Regions from separate parts of the Streptomyces sp. NBC_00557 genome, predicted to be linked through region 4. Evidence: riboswitches for the same ligand, from Rfam matches in the RefSeq annotation. Region 4 holds a riboswitch; each other region holds the start of a gene.
What was found. Region 4 has a riboswitch for cyclic di-AMP ahead of OG956_RS08670 (M23 family metallopeptidase). Riboswitches for the same ligand answer to the same signal wherever they lie in the genome.

Region 1 (4,937 bases), 1.3 Mb from region 4:
AGACGGCGGCGCTCGCTGCCGAAGCGGGGGCACGCGTGCGTGTCGTCGCGCGCGGCCGTGGCCGGGTGGCCTTCGGCGCCCCACCCTGGAAGCAGCCGAAACTGCGGCCCGAGTCCCCGTTCGGCCGCGCCTGGTCGCTGTGGGCGCTCAGCTACTACCCGCACCCCTACCGCTATCTGCCCGAGGCCGCGCGGCACTTCCTGGTCCGCCGGGTCCTCGGCCCGCTCGGTGCCTGGTGGCTGCGCGAGCGCTTCGAAAGCGCCGTACAGGTGCAGGAGGTGGAGCGGGTCGTGGCCGCGGAGGCGCCGGACGGCAGCCCCGTCCTCACCGTCCGCACCCACGGCGGGCGCACCGAGCGGCTCACCGCCGACCACGTCATCGCCGCCACCGGCTACCGCGTCGACATCGCGGCGATGGACTTCCTCGGCCACGGACTGCGCACCCGGCTCGCGGTGAGCCGCGGCGCCCCCAAGCTCGGCGCCGGCTTCGCGTCGTCCGTCCCCGGCCTGTACTTCACCGGTCTGCCGGCGGCGTCGTCGTACGGCCCGGTGATGCGTTTCGTCTGCGGCACGGAGTTCGCCTCCCCGCGCCTGGCGAAACACCTGGCGGCGGCACACGGCTGACACGGATGCGGAACCATGCGTCACGTCACCGGCCCGCGTCCGGTCACCCCTCGAGCCGGCCATCAGGGAGCGGGGGAACGCCACTTGGGGCCGATCAGCACGTAAGTGCGCAGGGCGGCACGGTGAGTCGAGGGGGCGCGGTATCCGTATTCTCTGATCATGGCAGCCTCCCCCGCATATGCACTGATCGCCACCGACCTGGACGGAACGCTGCTGCGCGGCGACGACACCGTCTCCGACCGGTCGTTCGCCGCGCTCGCGCGGGTGGCGCGGGCCGGCGCCCGGCACCTGGTGGTCACGGGCCGCCCGGCCCCGCGGGTACGGCCCCTGCTCGCGCGCCTCGGCTGCACGGGGCTCGCGGTGTGCGGACAGGGCGCACAGGTCTACGACGCCGGGAGCGGCCGGCTGCTGTGGTCGGTCCGGCTGGACCGGGAGCTCGCCGAGACCGCGCTCGGCAAGATCGAGGCCGAGGTGGGGCAGGTCTACGCGGCCGTCGACCAGGACGGCGTGGAGGGGCTCACGCTCATCGAGCCCGGGTACCGGATGCCGCACCCGACCCTGCCGGCGGTCCGGGTCGGCCGGCGCGACGACCTGTGGTGCGCGCCGATCAGCAAGGTGCTGCTGCGCCATGCCGTCCTGTCGGACGACGAGTTGGCGGCCGTGGCGCGCGCGGTGGTGGGCTCGCTGGCCACGGTCACCATGTCCGGGCCGGGGACCGTGGAGCTGCAGCCGTGCGGGGTGACCAAGGCGACCGGTCTCGCGCTGGCCGCCGAGCGTCTCGGGGTCGCGGCGGGGGAGGCGCTGGCGTTCGGCGACATGCCCAACGACATCCCGATGTTCGACTGGGCGGGGCGCGGGATCGCCATGGCCAACGCGCATCCCGAACTCAAGGCGGTGGCGGACGAGATCACCCTGTCGAACGAGGACGACGGCGTCGCCGTCGCCCTCGAACGACTGTTTCCGGTCCGCTGACCCTCGCGCACCGGACGGACCGGCCGCCGGCACATCGGTACTCGGCCGCCCGGCGAAGGCCGCGCGCGGCCCGCGTGTGCGCGTGTACGCGCGCACGCGCACGCGTGCCGGATGCCCGGCGGCCGCCCGGTACACCCCCGTCCGTCAGGTGCGGGGAACGTGCCGGGCGGCCGGGGTCGGAGCGGCCGCGGCGCCGGCGGCGGCCGGAGTCGCTGGACCGTTCAGGGGCGGGCCCGTGGAGGCGCAGGGGCCCTCAGGGAGTGGGCTGTGGAGGTGTGTGGAGGGCCGTCAGTAGGCGCTGTTGACGTTGTCGATGGACCCGTAGCGGGCGGCGGCGTAGTTGCAGGCCGCGGTGATGTTGGCGACGGGGTCGTACGGGCTGAAGGAGGTGCCGGCCACGTGGTACGCCTTGAACGTGGGATCGATCACCTGGAGCAGGCCCTTGGACGGGATGCCCGCGGCGGCGTTGGAGTCCCACAGGTTGACGGCGTTCGGGTTGCCGGAGGACTCCCGCATGATGTTGCGGTAAATGCCGTCGTAGGTGCCGGGGATGCCCTTCTGGGACATGATCGCGAGCGACTGGCGGATCCAGCCGTCCAGGTTGTTCCGGTACCCGCCGGGGGTGGCGGGGGTCGTGGTGCCGCTGGTGGTGGCCGCGGAGGCGCTGGTGGCGCCGATGAGCGGCAGGGCGAGTACGGCGGCGCCGGTGCCGGCGGCGGCGAGGACGCGGGCGAGGCGGCTGTTGCGGGGTCGGCGGTGCCGAGCGGCTGCAGGCATGGGGACGTTCCTCTCCGACGCCTGCGAGGTGAGCTGTCGGGTTCGGGCGGGGAGGTGCCCGGCCGTGCCCAAAGGAGACACGGCTTCACCCCTAGCCGTACCGGTGCGGTGCCGACCGGTCCGGCGACTTACCTGGGTCCCCCGCTCCTGCCGTACGAATGGTCCGTGGATGGGTGAGCGGGCGGCGGCAGGATTCGGCGTCCGCCCGACGGCCGGGAAGGTATGCGAGAGCACACGCCGGGAACAAGTGTCTGCGTCACATAATGCCCCATTTGGCCTTGATCGATGCCGTGTGGGGTACTTGATCCTTTGCGGTTGCCAAGTCTCAACTCGCCGCCCGGGCAAAGAGGGAGAGGGGTGCGGCGGGTTCCCGCCTGTGAGGCGGCGCGTGACCCAACTCACGAAATAACAAAGTATTCCAAATCCGACATGAGGGATTTGCGTGGATCGGCTGAGTGGCGGAACCCGTGGCATGGTGCCCGTCGTTGTCGTGGTGATCGCGATGTCTGCCGATGCCGTAGGTGATCGCGGCGGCATGGAGGAGGGTGCACGGGGAGGCTCCGCCCGCCTGTCGTTCGCGACAAAGCGGGTGGGTTCCTGTTAAGTCGATGAATGTACGTTTTTACCACTTGATCGAAAACATACCGGTCATGGCCCGGTAGCACCCGGGCTGGACCGGTGGGCGCTATCGGTGATCGAACAGGGACCGGATACGCTGACTTGAGTGATGGCAGCGACCTATCGACAAACCGTGTAATCGCCAGTAGACACCAGCAGACAGGAGACCCCTCGTGACCGTCGTCGGGCCGTTCGGGCTGAGCGTGCGGGACCAGGCTCTGGAAGCCGATGTCCAGGCCGGATTGGCGGCTGTCGAGGAAGGCTTGCTCGAGGCCACCAAGAGCGAGGTCCCGTTCATCACGGAGGCAGCGCAGCACCTCGTACGGGCCGGCGGGAAGCGGTTCCGGCCGCTGCTCGTGATGCTCGCGGCCCAGTTCGGCGACCCCTACGCGCCGGGCGTCGTGCCGTCGGCCGTGGTCGTGGAGCTGACCCACCTGGCCACGCTGTACCACGACGACGTCATGGACGAGGCGGCCGTGCGACGCGGCGTGGACAGCGCCAACACCCGCTGGGGCAACTCCGTCGCGGTCCTCACCGGCGACTTCCTCTTCGCCCGCGCCTCCCAGATCCTCGCCGACCTCGGCCCCGAGGCGGTCCGGGTGCAGGCCCTCGCGTTCGAACGGCTGGTCACCGGCCAGATCCTGGAGACCGCCGGTCCCTCCGACGGCCGCGACCCGGTCGAGCACTACCTCGACGTGCTCGCCGGCAAGACGGGCTCGCTGGTGGCCGTGTCCTGCCGGTTCGGGGCGATGATGTCGGGCGCCGACGAGACGGTCGTCGACGTGCTCACCCAGTACGGCGAGCGGCTCGGGGTCGCCTTCCAGCTCGCCGACGACGTCCTGGACGTCGCCTCCGACTCCCACGAGTCGGGCAAGACACCGGGCACCGACCTGCGCGAGGGCATCCCCACGCTGCCCGTGCTCCGGCTGCGCGAGCGCGCCGCCCGCCTGCGGCTGCCCGAGGACATCGCCCTGTGCGAGCTGCTGGACTCGGACCTCAGCGACGACGCCCGGCACGCCGAGGCGCTGGCCGCGCTGCGCGCCCACCCCGCGCTGGAGCAGGCCCGCCGGGACACCGTCCGGTACGCGGAGGAGGCCCGCGCCGCGCTCGCCCCGCTGCGGGAGTGCGACGCCAAGGCGGCGCTGCTGGAGCTGTGCGACGCGGTCGTCCACCGGGCCGGCTGACCCGCCTCGCCCGCACTCCTCCGACGACGCGCGCCACGTCGGACTCCGGCGCCACGCCACCTCGTACGGCCACGCGCGCGTGCCTGCACGAAATCGCGAGCGTACCCGTGCGACCTCCGGCCTGTACGTGTGCGACTTCGGGCCGCGTGTCCGTGCGACCTCGGGCCCCGTGTCCGAACGACCCTCCCGCCCCGTACGGCCCCCTCCGTTCCGGTGGACCCCTACGGGTCGGCGCAGCCGGATGCCCTGCGCGTCATACCGCAGGAGTACACGGAGTTGGCTCCGAGGTCTGACGCTTCCTCAAGGCCGATTTGGTGAGATGGAAACCACGGAAATCACCACTCCTCACCGATTCGGGTGAGAATGGCGGCTCAGGTGGACCAGCGTGAGGACAGCCGCCGCCGACGACGGAGGTAAGGCAGACATGGCACCGTACGAATCCGACGACGCAGTGGACGCCGCACGAGTGGACGCCACGCGGGACGAGGAAGCGCACGCCGGCCGCCGCAAGGCCGCCCGCTACGCGGTCCCGGTCGCGGTGGTGGGTGTGGCTGCGGCCACGATCGGTCTGGTCCCGGCGCTCGCCGCCTCCGGTGACCCCGACCTGCCCAAGATCACCGCCCAGCAGCTCATCGAGAAGATCGCCAAGTCGGACGTCCAGCAGATGTCCGGGACCGTGCGGATCGACACCGACCTCGGCCTGCCCGACCTCGGCGGCCTGGAGAACAGCCTGGCCTCCGGCGCCGCCAAGGGCTCCGGCGAC
Region 2 (4,937 bases), 2.7 Mb from region 4:
CTCCGGCCTCATCCGCGCCTCCGACCACGGCGAGCACCTCACCGAGAACGAGGCCGCGGCGATGGCCTTCATCCTGCTGTTCGCCGGCTTCGAGACCACCGTGAACCTGATCGGCAACGGCACCTACGCCCTGCTCACCCACCCCGGGCAGCGCGAGCGGCTCCAGGCGTCCCTGGCCCGCGGGGAGAGGGACCTGCTGGAGACCGGCGTGGAGGAACTGCTGCGCTACGACGGGCCGGTGGAGCTGGCCACCTGGCGGTTCGCCACCGAGCCGCTCACCATCGGCGGACAGCGCATCGCGCCGGGCGACCCGGTGCTCGTGGTGCTCGCGGCGGCGGACCGGGACCCGGAGCGGTTCGCCGACCCGGACGTGCTGGACCTCGCCCGCCGTGACAACCAGCACCTCGGCTACGGCCACGGCATCCACTACTGCCTCGGCGCGCCGCTCGCCCGGCTGGAGGGCCAGACCGCGCTCGCCACCCTGCTCACCCGGCTGCCCGACCTGCGGCTCGCCGCCGATCCCGCCGATCTGCGCTGGCGCGGCGGGCTCATCATGCGGGGACTGCGCACGCTGCCCGTGGAGTTCACACCCACCGCCTGACCACGCGCCGTACGGACAAAAAGTGACCGGCGTTCAACTATGTGATCTTCACGTGATCTGCGCGGCATGAACTTGTGACAAGTGATCGTCTGACGATACGTTCACCCATCAGCGTGGCGACGGCACCGTCCGCCGCGCCGGTTCTGCAGTCGCACGAAAGGCTTCCGTATGCTCTCCGGGAACGGTCGTCACCGTCGCCCCCGTCAGGCTCCGGCCCTCCTCGTCGCGGCCGGAGTGACCGGCTCGGCCATCGCCATCCCGCTGCTCGGCGCCGCGAGCGCCAACGCCGCCGACGGCACCACCTGGGACAGGGTCGCCGAGTGCGAGAGCGGCGGATCCTGGAGCGCGGACACCGGGAACGGCTACTACGGCGGTCTGCAGATCTCGCAGGAGGACTGGGACAAGTACGGCGGCACGCAGTTCGCGGAGAGCGCCGACCAGGCCAGCCGCAACCAGCAGATCGCCGTCGCCGAGAAGATCCTCGCCGACCAGGGCACCGCGCCGTGGGCCATGTGCGCGCTGACCGCCGGGCTGACCTCCCACTCCGGTTCGCTCGACGTCGACACGGGCGTCGGCGGCTCCGGTGGCAGCGGCGGTTCGGACGGCGCCTCCGGCTCGGCGGACGGCTCCAGTTCGTCCGGTCTGCCTGATTCGTCCTCCAATGGCTCCGGTTCGGGCCGGGCGTCCGGCTCCGACTCCTCCGGCTCCGGCACCTCCAGCCCCTCCCCGGACGCGAGCAGCACGCCCGCCCCGGGCGACGCCACCGGCACCCCGGGCACGGCCGACTCCACCGGAGCCGGCACCCCCAAGTCGGACAAATCTCATGAGTCCGGCGCACAGGACACCGGAAGTTCGCGGGGGAGTGCCGGTCCCTCCAGCGACACGCCGGGTGCCGACATGCCGGACAATTACCAGCAGAGTGCCGGTTCTTGGAGCCTGGTCGACACCGGAGCGCTCAGCAGTGGCGGACGTCACCGTGGCGCAAGTGCGGACGAAAGTGTGACAAACGGTCAGAAGTCCTCGTCGTCCGGCCGTCACGCCGGCCGCGGGCCGGACACGTACACCGTCCGCGAGGGCGACACCCTCGCCTCCATCGCCGACTCGCTCGGCGTCGACGGCGGCTGGCGCGCGCTCTATGAGAGCAACAAGAAGGTCATCGGCGCCGACCCCGACGACATCGCCGCCGGTCAGACCCTGAAAACCGACGGATAAAACGGCGCTGGCCAGGGCTAGTTGACGCCCCACTTGATCACGCAATGTCCGATTTGGAGAAAGTGTGGGATGAGTCTCAGAAGCCCTGATCGTCTTTGAAATTCGGCCGACGGCGTGTCTACGGTCAGGACCGCTCGTCACCACGAGCCCCGGCAGTCGCAACGCCGAATCCTGCCAGCGGTTGCCCGGGAACAGTCGTCGCGTCAAGCGCCGTAGGCAGGAGCGGGGGACCCAAGGTAAGTGCCGCGCCGAGCAGTTGCTGCCCGGCCGGCTAGGGGTGAAGCCGCACCTCGCGCAAGCGGGAGTGCGGCCGGGCAACTCAACCGGCCCGAACCCGACAGCTCACCTCGCAGGCGTCGGTGAGGGGATCGATCCATGCTGTTTTCCGCCAAGGGCAAGCACCGCCGCCCGTCCAAGGCCGTCCGTGCCGTCGCGCTCGCCGGTGTCACCGGCGCCGCCGTCGCCGCCCCGCTGATGGCCGCGGGCAACGCCTCCGCCGCCACCGCCTCCCAGTGGGACGCCGTCGCCCAGTGCGAGTCCGGTGGGAACTGGTCCATCAACACGGGCAACGGCTTCTACGGCGGCCTGCAGTTCACCAACTCCACCTGGGCCGCTTACGGCGGCACCGCCTACGCCCCGCGCGCCGACCTGGCCACCAAGGCCCAGCAGATCGCCGTCGCCGAGAAGGTCCTCGCGGGCCAGGGCAAGGGCGCCTGGCCGGTCTGCGGCACCGGCCTGAGCAGCACGCCGTACAACGGCTCCGCCCCCGCCGCCTCCACGAAGTCGTCGTCGAGCGGCACCGTCACCCGCTCCACCGGCAAGCAGGCCGCCACCCGCTCCACCACGCGCACGGCCCCGTCGGCGAGCAAGACCGTCACCACCCCGACCGGCGCCAAGGTCAAGAAGGGTGACGGCGAGTACAAGGTGGTCAAGGGCGACACCCTCAGCTCCATCGCCGCGAAGCACGGCGTGCAGGGCGGCTGGCAGAAGCTGTTCCAGCTGAACAAGGACATCGTCAAGAACGCCGACCTGATCTACCCGGGCCAGCAGCTGCACCTCAAGTGACGGCCGGCGCCTGACGCCCGGCTCCGATCCGGCCCACAGCGCCCTCACAGCCGCCGCCCCCCAACGGGAGGCCTCGTGAGGGCCACCCCCCGTCCCCACGGGCTCCCCGCCCCGGCGCGTGTTCCCCCGTACGCGCCGGGGCGGGGCTTTTCTTTGCCCGGCCGTCTTCTGGTGTTCCCTCGCACCCCCCTTTGTTCCGGCGGTGAACAATAGGTACCGTCTGCGTGTCCCTCCCGTCCACGGGACGGTCGGTCGGTGGCCGGCGCCCCGGGGACGGTTAGGCTCTAGTCGCACGGCGCGGCCGCAAGGCACACGCCCCGCACTTCCAGCGTCACATCCCAAGAAGGAGATGCTCGTGCCGTCCATCGACGTCGTCGTAGCCCGGGAAATCCTGGACTCCCGAGGCAACCCCACGGTCGAGGTCGAGGTCGGCCTCGACGACGGCAGCACGGGTCGTGCCGCCGTCCCGTCCGGCGCCTCGACGGGCGCCTTCGAGGCCATCGAGCTGCGCGACGGTGACCCCAACCGCTACCAGGGCAAGGGCGTCGAGAAGGCCGTCCTCGCCGTCATCGAGCAGATCGGCCCGGAGCTGGTCGGCTACGACGCCACCGAGCAGCGCCTGATCGACCAGGCCATGTTCGACCTGGACGCCACCGACAACAAGGGCTCCCTCGGCGCCAACGCCATCCTCGGCGTCTCCCTCGCCGTCGCCCACGCCGCCTCCGAGGCGTCCGACCTCCCCCTCTTCCGCTACCTGGGCGGCCCCAACGCGCACCTGCTGCCGGTGCCGATGATGAACATCCTCAACGGCGGCTCGCACGCGGACTCCAACGTGGACATCCAGGAGTTCATGATCGCCCCGATCGGCGCGGAGTCCTTCTCCGAGGCCCTGCGCTGGGGCGCCGAGGTCTACCACACGCTGAAGAAGGTCCTGAAGGGCAAGGGCCTGGCCACCGGCCTCGGCGACGAGGGCGGCTTCGCCCCGAACCTCGGCTCCAACCGCGAGGCCCTGGACCTCATCCTGGAGGCCATCAAGGAGGCCGGCTACACCCCCGGCGAGCAGATCGCCCTCGCCCTGGACGTGGCCGCGTCCGAGTTCTACAAGGACGGCTCCTACGTCTTCGAGGGCAAGAACCGCTCGGCCGCCGAGATGACCGAGTACTACGCCGAGCTGGTCGAGGCCTACCCGCTGGTCTCCATCGAGGATCCGCTGTTCGAGGACGACTGGGAGGGCTGGAAGACCATCACCGCCCAGCTCGGCGACAAGGTCCAGCTCGTCGGCGACGACCTGTTCGTCACCAACCCCGAGCGCCTCGCCCGCGGCATCGAGGAGGGCGCCGCCAACGCCCTGCTCGTCAAGGTCAACCAGATCGGCTCGCTGACCGAGACCCTGGACGCAGTCGAGCTGGCCCAGCGCAACGGCTACAAGTGCATGATGTCCCACCGCTCCGGCGAGACCGAGGACGTCACCATCGCCGACCTCGCCGTCGCCACCAACTGCGGCCAGATCAAGACCGGCGCCCCGGCCCGCTCCGAGCGCGTCGCCAAGTACAACCAGCTGCTGCGCATCGAGGAGATCCTCGACGACGCCGCGGTGTACGCCGGCCGCAGCGCGTTCCCGCGGTTTCGCTCTGCGAACCAGTAAGCACAGCAAGGGCTGAGCCCCAGAGCTGAGCCAACGCGGAGTAAGGCTTAGCCAGTCGTCCGTACGTCCCCGGACCCGGTCCCGTACCGTGTCCGGGGACGTACGCACGTGTGAGGCCACACCGGCGAAGGGGAGCGGAGGAGCCAGATGGCCGTGAAGGACCGGGACCGTTTCTCCACCGCGACCAGGCTGCGGCTGCTCGGCGAGCAGACGGCGGCCCGGGTCTACCGCTCGCAGAGCAGGCGGCAGGCCCGCCGTTCCCGGCTCACCGGCCGCGCCGCGCTGCTCGCTCTGGTGCTGTGCTCGCTGGTCGTCGCGCTCGCCTACCCGATGCGGCAGTACGTCTCCCAGCGCGCGCAGATCTCCGACCTCCAGCGCCAGCAGCAGCAGGCCCGCAAGCGGGTGGAGCAGCTG
Region 3 (4,937 bases), 5.0 Mb from region 4:
GGACCTGGGGCGGCGGCTCGACCGGCTCCCGGCTGGTCACCGGCACCACCGAGCTGCACACCGAGCTGGAGCGCGAACTGGCCGCCTTCTGCGGCTTCGAGGCGGCGCTGGTCTTCTCCTCCGGTTACGCCGCCAACCTGGCCGCGGTCACCGCGCTCGGCCCGCACGGCTCGCTCATCGTCTCCGACGCCGGCAACCACGCCTCCCTCATCGACGGCTGCCGGCTGGCGCGCGGCGAGCGGCAGGTCGTCGGGCACGCCGACCCGGAGGCGGTGCGCAAGGCGCTGGGCACCCACCAGGGGCCGGCGATCGTCGTCTCGGACACCGTGTTCTCGGTCGACGGGGACAGGGCGCCGCTGGCCGAGCTGGCCGCGGCGTGCCGGGAGCACGGCGCGGGGCTCGTCGTGGACGACGCGCACGGGCTCGGGGTGCTGGGCGACGGCGGCCGGGGCGCGCCGTACGCGGCCGGGCTGGCCGGCGCCGCGGACGTGGTGGCCACGGCCACCCTGTCCAAGTCGCTGGGCAGCCAGGGCGGGGCGGTGCTCGGACCGCGGCGGGTGATCGACCACCTGGTCAACGCCGCCCGGACGTTCATCTTCGACACGGGGCTGGCGCCGGCGGCGGCCGGGGCCGCGCTCGCGGCGCTGCGGCTGCTCGTCCGTGAACCGGAACGCGCCGCGCGCGCCCGGGAGGTGGCCGCGGAACTGCACGCACGGCTGACCGCCGCGGGTCTGGAGGCGGTGCGTCCGGACGCCGCGGTGGTCTCCGTGCGGGCTCCGTCCCCGGAAGAGGCGGTGCGCTGGGCGGCCGACTGCCGTACCGCCGGGCTGGCCGTGGGCTGCTTCCGTCCTCCTTCCGTGCCCGACGGCGTCTCACGGCTGCGGCTGACCGCCCGCGCGGACCTGTCCGGGGCCGAGATCGAACGCGCTGTACGTGTGATCGTCGAAACGCGACCATGAGTCGGCGTGACACGGCCGTGCTTCAACCATGAATGGTCAGGAATGATCGGATGAGATCGCTTCTGATCAGAGAGCGCTGAGGAAACCGGCCCAGCTCTCGGTGGAGAAGAGCAGCGCGGGCCCGGCCGGGCGCTTGGAGTCGCGCACGGCGAGCAGTCCGGCTCCGGGGCCGGAGTGCGGCCGGGCCGTCTCCACGCAGTTGTTGGCTCCCGTGCTGTAGCTGCTGCGCAGCCAGCGCACGTCGTGCAGGTCGGTACTGGCAGGGACGTTCCGAGGCAGAGCTGACATGGTGCCTCCTTACGCGCCGTCACCTATCCCGGCGATGTAGTCCAACGTGTCCTCGGGTGAAAGGGCGTGCATCCGAAGGGTGTCGAAGGCCTCCGAGTAGGCCATGAGGTCTTCTTTCCGCTCCAGGTAGAGGCTACTCGTCAACTGGTCGAGAACAACCACGTCCAGATCAGAAGTGCTCGGAAATGAGAAGATAACGAAAGGCCCGGTGAGGCCGACATGCGCTCCGGCGCTGAACGGCAGCACCTGGAGCCGGACTTGGGGCAGCCGGGCCGCCTCCATCAGCCGCTCCAGCTGCCGGGCCATCACCTCGGGGCCGCCGACCTCGCGCCGCAGCACCGCCTCGTCCAGCACCGCGCTCAGCACCAGCGGCGGGTCGGCGCGCAGCACGTCCTGGCGGGCCAGGCGCACCTCCACCAGCGTGTCGAGGTCGCTGTCGTCCAGGTCCTTCACGGCCGCCCGGGTCACCGCGCGGGCGTACTCGGGGGTCTGCAGCAGACCGGGCACGACCGTGGTCTCCAGGGTGCGCATCGTGCTCGCCTGCGACTCCAGGCTGATGAAGTCCCGGTAGGTGGGCGGCAGCACCCCGCGGTAGGCGTGCCACCAGCGGTGCCGGTCGCCGGTGTCGCCGGAGCCGGCCAGCATCAGCAGCAGCTCGCGCAGCTGCCTGTCGTGCACCTCGTAGGCGTCGAGGAGTAACCGCACATCCGCTGGTTTCACGCCGCTGGCACCGGTCTCGATACGGCTGACCTTCGACTGGTGCCAGCCGACCAGCCGGGCCGCCTCACCGCTCGTGAGCCCGGCACCGGTGCGCAGCGTGCGCAGTTCGGCGCCCAGTTTGCGGCGGCGCACGGCCGGCCCGTTCTGCATGGGCTCCTCCTTACTCCTTCCGGGCCGCCCGAATACGGTCTCGCGTCGCAGAGTTCACCGCTTCGGGCGACAGATATATGCATATCTTGGTGGATCGCTCCCCGTGACCTGCCCGGTGGTGGCAGGCTGACGAGCAAGCACCAGTCCGGGACCGTACTCGAACCATCCGCGCCGTGTCGGACTGCGGTCCCGTGGGAAAGGGACGACCGCGCCATGGCAGACCATCTGGAAGCATCCGTCACTCTGCCGAGCGATCCCGCCTCGGTCTCCGCGGCCCGCACCTACGTCGTGGGCACGCTCGCGGAGTGGGGCCTGCCGTCGGACACCGAGACGGCCGACACGGTGCGACTCATCGTCTCCGAACTCGCCACGAACGCCGTACAGCACACTTTCGGTCAGTCACCCACCTTCACGGTCGACATCGCCCTGGACCGCGACGAACAGCTTCGCATCGGCGTGACGGACAGTCACCCGCGCTTTCCGAAGAGACTGCCCGCCGCCGTCCAGCAGGACAACGGACGCGGCATGGTCATCATCCGCTGGCTCACCGCGGAGTGCGGCGGCAGACTCCGCGTCCGTCCCACTCGTGAGGGCGGCAAGACGGTCTTCATCGAACTCCCCTGGATCCTCCCGGCGGAACGGACCCGCTAGCCGGCCGGCAGGGGCACGGCAGCCCAGCGGGCGGGGCGGGGTGGCGGGGAGGCGTTGCTCCGGGGCGCGGAGAGGGGACGGCGCGTCGAGGGCGCTCATGCCCCGCGTTCATACGGCCCACCCGGCTGCACAGGCCTTCGACAGGGGTACGGCGTTCGTACGGCCCATCGTGGCCGAACGGGCGCGTCTGCAGGGCTCCGGAAGGCGCCCGCGACCGGTGCGGCGTCGCGGCGCACGCCGGGGCGCGGGTCCGTCGGGGCGCGCCGGACGGCGCATCAGGCGCGGTGCCCCGGTGGGCCGGTCGCTACGCCGGCAGACGGGGCGGCCGGGGCGCTGAGGAGCCTCCGCGGCCGGCAGGAGGTCGCGTCGGCCCCGGGCCCGCCCGTGGGCTCCAGGCGGGCACCGGGGTGGCGCCGACGGTGCTCGGAAGCGGCCCTCCTGCTGGAGCCGCTCCTGCGCTACGGCGGGTCGGCCGGCCTGGGCCGGGCCGGGGCAGCCGGCGTCACCCTGCCGGACCGTCGGGCCGGCCCGCCGTGACGGCCCGGGTCAGTTGACCCGGCCGTACCAGACGCTCCTGGTCCAGATCTTCTGCAGCCGCACCACGTCACCGGTCCTCGGTGCGTGCCAGATCTTCCCGTGTCCGGCGTAGATGCCGACGTGGTAGACGTAGGAGCCCGAGTGGAAGAACACCAGGTCGCCGGCCCTGCGGCTGCGGGCGGAGATGTGGTGCGTCCGGTTGTACTGCGCGGCGGCGGTACGCGGCAGGGTCTTGCCCGCCTTCTTGAACGAGTAGAGCGTCAGCCCCGAGCAGTCGAACCTGCGCGGCCCGGTGGCCCCGTACTGGTACGGCGCCCCCTTCTTGGAGGCCGCGATGTGCAGTGCTTTCGTGGCCAGGGTCGCGGCCGAGGCGTCGGTGGCGAGCCCGGGGACCGCGATCGAGCCGCCCACGGCGGCGAGGGTGAGGGCCGAGGCCGTACCGGCCCGGGCCATGAGCGACGGGACACGATTGAGCGCAGTCATGCGCAACCCTTCGTCAGCCGCCTGTGAAGGATGACCTGTCGGATTCGGGCTGGCGAAGTTGCCCGGCCGCGTTGCCGCGGCTTCACCCCAAGGGCTGCTCGGAACCTCCGCCCGGCCGCGGCGCACAGAGGGCTCTGTGACGCGCGGACGGACATCCGTCCCGGCGACCCGTCTTGCTTGGGTCCTCCACTCCTGCCGATCCACTCCTGTCGACCGGTCGTCCGGGCGGCGGCAGGACTCGGCGTCCGCCCGGACCGCCCCGCCGCGGTCGGCGGGGGCTTGTCGTCGGACGGGATCTTCACCCACGCCGGTCCGAAAATCCCAACGCATCCGGGAATTTGTGGCGTTACTCACCACTCGCCCGTTCGGGTGGACCACGTGATGTTCGAGACATCGTCAGATCCCCGACACACCCTCGGACCTGGGGTTAAGCGCCTCTCCGCGCACCCCGGACGGGCGCGGTGCGCAAGTCGGGAGGCCCGGAAAACGATCCGGATATACACCGGTCGGCGGTACGTCGTTCGGGTCGTTTCAACTCCCGTCCGGTCGGCTCCCGTCGACGCCGGGGTCCGGTACGGCCGCGCGGGCGTCCGGATCAGCCGACGCCGTCCGGCGGGAGCGCGACGCGTGCGGTCCGGCGTTCACCGTCCAGCACCCGCAGGGCCCGTGCCAGCGTGTCCCCGTGCAGCTCCGTCTCGCCCCGCTGGTGCATCAGCGCGAGGGCGTCACGCAGCTCTGCGGCCTTGCGCACCAGGGCCTGGGCTGCGCGCAGCCCGCGATAGGTGTCGCCGCCGTGCGCGGGATTGACGCGGCCCAGCAGGTCGGCGGCCTCCAGATAACGGTCGATCAGGTCGCCCTCGGCGCGCGTGAGCGCGGGCAGCGGCGGAAGGTCCGGCAGCATCGGCGGCTCACCTCGCGTCCGGTGCGCCCGGGGTGCCCCGCCGGGCGGGCACGAGGGCGTCCACCAGGCCGTACTCCACCGCGGCGGGGGCGTCCAGCACCAGGTCCCGCTCCAGGTCGCGGCGGACCTGTCCGGCCGTGCGCCCGGTGTGCCGTACCAGCATCTCCTCCGTCAGCGCACGGATCCGGGCCAGTTCCCCGGCCTGGATGAGCAGGTCGCTCGGCTGGCCCTGCACCGGCTCGGCGAGC
Region 4 (4,937 bases):
CCCACACTTGAATTCGGGCAGCGGAAATACACCGCCATCGAATTCCTCTTCTTTGTATACGGCGTCCGTGTTAATGCCGCAGGCCCGAGATGTTTACGGCGTGTTGCGAAGTCCTCACACGCTCGGCGGCCCTGGGAACACGCAGCCGGTGCGCGGCCGTCGTGCGCTCGGTGTGCAGCGCCGTGAGCGCCCGCGCGCGTTCGCCGTCCCCGCGCGCCACCGCGTCGACGATGGCGCCGTGCTCCGCCCAGGCGTCCACCGGGCTGCCCGGCGCCTCCACGGCGTACATCCAGGCGATCTTGTGCCGGAGCTGGGTGAGCGTCGCGGTCAGCGAGGGGCTGCCGCAGGCCTGGGCGAGCGTCTCGTGGAACCAGCCGCCCAGCGAGCGCAGATCCTCGCTGTTGCCCCTCCTGGCCCGCTCCTGGCCCAGCCTGACCAGGCCGCGCAGCACCTTCAGGTGGGCCTCGGTGCGCCGCTGGGCGGCCCGCGCGGCCCCGAGTGGCTCCAGGAGCGTCCGCATCTCCAGCAGGTCGGCGGCCTCCTGCTCGGTCGGCTCGGCCACGCACGCGCCCGCGTGCCGGCGCGTCACCACGAACCCCTCGGCCTCCAGGGTGCGCAGGGCCTCCCGGACGGGGACGCGCGAGACGCCGTAGCGGCGGGCCAGGACTTCCTCGGTGAGGCGGCCGCCGCGCTCGTGGACGCCGGCGATGATGTCGTCCCGGATCGCCGTGCACACCGAATGCGCCGGAATACGCATGACCGACCTCCACCTTAATCCCCGTGAAACGCCGACGATGGACGCCTGTTCCGTGACTCTATTCCAAGGAGCCGGAATTTCCGACGGCAGGCCGGAAGCATGGGATATTTTTTGGTCAGCGCCACCGGAGGGAGCCGGCGGGAAAACGGCGAAAGCCCCGGCTCGGTGAGCCGGGGCCTCGTGCGCCGCGCGCCGCGGTGTCAGACGTTCACGCCGTGCTTGCGGAGGTAGGCGACGGGGTCGACGTCGGAGCCGTAGTCCGGGGTCGTACGGGCCTCGAAGTGCAGGTGCGGGCCGGTGGTGTTGCCGGTCGCGCCGGACAGGCCGATCTGCTGGCCCGGGACGACGCGCTGGCCCACGGAGACGCCGATGGACGACAGGTGGCCGTACTGGGTGTACATGCCGTCGGCCACCCTGATCACGATCTGGTTGCCGTACGCGCCGCCCCAGCCGGTGGAGACGACGGTGCCGGCGCCGACCGCGTGGACGGGCGTGCCGCTCGCCGCGTGGAAGTCGATGCCGGTGTGCGAGCCGGAGGACCACAGGGAGCTGCTGGCCTTGTAGCCGGTGGAGACGTAGGAGTTCGCGATCGGGGCGACGAAGGTGTTCAGCAGGCGCTTGCGCTCGGCCTCGCGCGCCGCGCGCTCCCGGGCCTCGCGCTCCTGCGCGGCCTTCCTGGCCGCTGCCTCCTCGGCCGCCTTCTGCTCGGCGGCCCGCTTCTGCGCGGCGGCCTGCGCGTCGATGTGCTCGGCCACGTCGTCGCTGACGGCGAGGACCGGGGTGAGGCCGGTCTGCGCCACGGTGTTCTCGGCGGCGAGCGCCGGGGAGGCGGCGAGGGTGCCGATGACACCGGTGGTGGTGAGGGCAGCGACGCCGGCCGCCTGAGCGGTGGTGCGCTTGACCCGGCCGGGCTTGCGGTGCTTCCCGGTGGCGCACATGAACGCCATGGAGTGGCTGGTCCTTTCCTTCCCTCTCGCCTACCGGGTTAGCTGACGGGTTCGGAGCAGGAAGGTCTCCTACGGGCTCCCTCGCGGCTCGCGCGGGCGCCCGATTCACCCCAGGGACGTGGGTCCCCGGCTCCCCTGGCTCGCGCCGTACGGGGACTCGGCGATGGCTGTCCGGTGCCGCGGGTGCGGCGCACTGCCGGCGGACAGCCCGGACGACGCTACGAAAACCCCCTTTCGAATCCCAAACGGATCCGGGTCTTTGTAGCGCATCCCACAGGGCAGACAGGCAACCTCCGCCCCAAATCGGGCATCTGAGGAAGCGAGTGGAACAGCGTGGGGCTCCGACGGTCCACAGACCGTCGGAGCCCCACGCGCGCGTGGCCGCTACTCGGCCGCCACGACGCTCACTTCGCCGATGCCGAGCGCCTCCACTGGCGCCTTGATCTGCGACGCGTCGCCGACCAGGACGGTCACCAGGCGGTCCACCGGGAAGGCGTTCACGACGGCGGCCGTGGCCTCCACGGTGCCCGTCGCCGCGAGCCGCTGATACAGCGTCGCCTGGAAGTCGTCGGGCAGGTGCTGCTCGACCTGGTCGGCCAGCGTGCTCGCGACGGCCGCCGCGGTCTCGTACTTCAGCGGCGCGACCCCGACCAGGTTCTGCACCGCCACGTCCCGCTCGGCGTCGGTCAGGCCCTCCGCCGCGAGGGTGCGCAGCACCTTCCACAGGTCGTCCAGCGCCGGGCCGGTGTTGGGGGTGTCCACGGAGCCGCTGATGGCGAGCATCGACGCGCCCGTGCCGTCCGGCGCGGACCGAAGGACCTGGCCGAAGGCGCGCACCCCGTAGGTGTAGCCCTTCTCCTCGCGCAGCACGCGGTCCAGGCGGGAGGTGAGGGTGCCGCCGAGGCAGTAGGTGCCGAGCACCTGGGCGGGCCACACCCGGTCGTGCCGGTCGGGCCCGATCCGGCCGATGAGCAGCTGCGTCTGGACGGCACCGGGCCGGTCCACGATGACCACGCGCCCGGTGTCGTCGGCGGTCACCGGCGGCACGGGCCGCGGCTCGCCCGGGGTGCCGGTCCAGGCGCCCAGGGTGTCGGCGAGCAGCGCGTCGAGGTCGACGCCGGTGAGGTCGCCGACCACGACCGCGGTGGCCGTGGCGGGGCGTACATGCCGGTCGTAGAAGGCGCGTACGGCGCCGGCGTCGATCTTCTCGACGGTCTCCTCGGTGCCCTGGCGGGGGCGCGACATGCGGGAAGCCGCCGGGAACAGCTCCTTGGACAGCTCCTTGGCGGCCCGGCGGGAGGGGTTGGCCAGCTCGTGCGGGATCTCGTCCAGGCGGTTGCGGACCAGCCGCTCGACCTCGCTCTCGGCGAAGGCGGGCGCGCGCAGGGCGTCGGCGAGCAGGCCGAGCCCCTTGGGCAGGCGGGAGGCCGGGACCTCCAGGCTGAGCCGGACGCCGGGGTGGTCGGCGTGCGAGTCCAGGGTGGCGCCCGCGCGCTCCAGCTCGGCGGCGAACTCCTCGGCGGAGTGCTTGTCGGTGCCTTCGGAGAACGCCCGCGCCATGATCGTGGCGACGCCGTCCAGGCCGGCCGGCTCGGCGTCCAGGGGCGCGTCCAGCAGCACCTCGACGGCGACGACCTGCTGGCCGGGCCGGTGGCAGCGCAGCACGGTCAGGCCGTTGTCCAGAGCCGAGCGCTCGGGGGCCGGGAACGCCCACGGCCTGGCCTCGCCGGGCTGCGGCTGGGGGTGGAAGTCCATGGTGGCGAGCTCGGTCACTTGGCCGTCTCCTCGTTCTCGTTACCGGCCTCTACGGTCGCTTCCTGCTCCGGGTCCTCGGGGACGCCCGCGTCCGGGACCTCCTCGGGGGCCTTCGGCTCGTACACCAGGACGGCACGGTTGTCCGGGCGCAGGCGGGCCTTGGCGATCTCCTGGACCTCCTGGGGGGTCACCTCCAGGACGCGCTTGACGGCGGTGAGGGCGAGCTGCGGGTCGCCGAACAGGACGGCGTAGCGGCACAGTTCGTCGGCGCGGCCGGCGACCGTGCCGAGCCGGTCCAGCCACTCGCGCTCCAACTGGGCCTGGGCGCGCTCCATTTCCTCGGGCGTGGGGCCCTCCTCGGCGAACCGCGCCAGCTCCTCGTCGATGGCGGCCTCGATGACCGGCACCTCGACGTCACCGGAGGTCTTCACGTCCAGCCAGCCCATGGAGGGCGCGCCGGCCAGCCGCAGCAGGCCGAAGCCGGCGGTGACGGCCGTACGGTCGCGGCGGACCAGCCGGTTGTACAGGCGGGAGGACTCGCCGCCGCCGAGGACGGTCAGGGCGAGGTCGGCGGCGTCGCACGCGCGCGTGCCGTCGTGCGGGAGGCGGTAGGCGGCCATCAGGGCGCGCGCCGGGACCTCCTCGACGACGACCTCGCGCTTCTGCTCGCCGATGATGTCCGGCAGGGAACCGTCGCGGGGGGCCGGCTTGCCGTCGTGGGACGGGATCGACCCGAAGTACTTCTCGATCCAGGCGAGGGTCTGCTGGGGGTCGATGTCGCCGACCACGGAGAGCACCGCGTTGTTCGGCGCGTAGTAGGTGCGGAAGAACTGGCGGGCGTCCTCCAGGGTGGCCGCGTCCAGGTCCGCCATGGAGCCGATCGGCGTGTGGTGGTAGGGGTGGCCCTCCGGGTACGACAGGGCGGTCAGCTTCTCGAAGGCGGTGCCGTAGGGCACGTTGTCGTAGCGCTGGCGGCGCTCGTTCTTGACCACGTCCCGCTGGTTCTCCATGGACTCCTCGTCCAGGGCGGCCAGCAGCGAGCCCATGCGGTCGGCCTCCAGCCACAGGGCGAGCTCGAGCTGGTGGGCGGGCATGGTCTCGAAGTAGTTGGTGCGCTCGAAGCTGGTGGTGCCGTTGAGCGAGCCGCCGGCGCCCTGCACGAGCTCGAAGTGGCCGTTGCCCTTGACCTGCGCCGATCCCTGGAACATCAGGTGCTCGAAGAGGTGAGCCAGGCCGGTGCGTCCCCTGACCTCGTGGCGGGAGCCGACGTCGTACCAGAGGCAGACCGCCGCCACCGGGGTCAGGTGGTCCTCGGAGAGCACCACGCGCAGACCGTTGGCCAGGCGGTGCTCGGTCGCTGTCAGGCCCCCGGAGCCTGCCTCGGCTGTGGTCGTGTGACCCATGGGCATGTGCGTCCCTTCGCGAGCGGAGGCGGTTGTGAAAACCGCGGTTTTCCTGCCGTTCCTGCCACTGTATGC

Region 1: another riboswitch for cyclic di-AMP. It lies ahead of OG956_RS14520 (transglycosylase SLT domain-containing protein); the one in region 4 lies ahead of OG956_RS08670 (M23 family metallopeptidase).
Region 2: another riboswitch for cyclic di-AMP. It lies ahead of OG956_RS21035 (transglycosylase family protein); the one in region 4 lies ahead of OG956_RS08670 (M23 family metallopeptidase).
Region 3: another riboswitch for cyclic di-AMP. It lies ahead of OG956_RS31410 (C40 family peptidase); the one in region 4 lies ahead of OG956_RS08670 (M23 family metallopeptidase).

What each region holds. Positions count from the first base shown of each region.
Region 1 is NZ_CP107796.1:3,421,980-3,426,916, reverse strand. It holds gene OG956_RS14530 (FAD-dependent oxidoreductase) at 1-623, shown strand, start outside; gene OG956_RS14525 (HAD family hydrolase) at 783-1,595, shown strand; gene OG956_RS14520 (transglycosylase SLT domain-containing protein) at 1,884-2,372, opposite strand; cyclic di-AMP (ydaO/yuaA leader) riboswitch at 2,376-2,547, opposite strand; gene OG956_RS14515 (polyprenyl synthetase family protein) at 3,164-4,174, shown strand; gene OG956_RS14510 (LolA family protein) at 4,599-4,937, shown strand, end outside.
Region 2 is NZ_CP107796.1:4,825,823-4,830,759, forward strand. It holds gene OG956_RS21025 (cytochrome P450 family protein) at 1-601, shown strand, start outside; gene OG956_RS21030 (transglycosylase family protein) at 770-1,813, shown strand; cyclic di-AMP (ydaO/yuaA leader) riboswitch at 2,012-2,184, shown strand; gene OG956_RS21035 (transglycosylase family protein) at 2,189-2,878, shown strand; gene eno (phosphopyruvate hydratase) at 3,234-4,523, shown strand; gene OG956_RS21045 (FtsB family cell division protein) at 4,671-4,937, shown strand, end outside.
Region 3 is NZ_CP107796.1:7,108,165-7,113,101, forward strand. It holds gene OG956_RS31390 (8-amino-7-oxononanoate synthase) at 1-959, shown strand, start outside; gene OG956_RS31395 (DUF397 domain-containing protein) at 1,026-1,247, opposite strand; gene OG956_RS31400 (helix-turn-helix domain-containing protein) at 1,257-2,117, opposite strand; gene OG956_RS31405 (ATP-binding protein) at 2,331-2,768, shown strand; gene OG956_RS31410 (C40 family peptidase) at 3,315-3,788, opposite strand; cyclic di-AMP (ydaO/yuaA leader) riboswitch at 3,792-3,921, opposite strand; gene OG956_RS31415 (hypothetical protein) at 4,384-4,689, opposite strand; gene OG956_RS31420 (ATP-dependent Clp protease proteolytic subunit) at 4,697-4,937, opposite strand, start outside.
Region 4 is NZ_CP107796.1:2,128,646-2,133,582, forward strand. It holds gene OG956_RS08665 (GntR family transcriptional regulator) at 71-757, opposite strand; gene OG956_RS08670 (M23 family metallopeptidase) at 958-1,704, opposite strand; cyclic di-AMP (ydaO/yuaA leader) riboswitch at 1,717-1,877, opposite strand; gene OG956_RS08675 (M16 family metallopeptidase) at 2,089-3,477, opposite strand; gene OG956_RS08680 (M16 family metallopeptidase) at 3,474-4,868, opposite strand.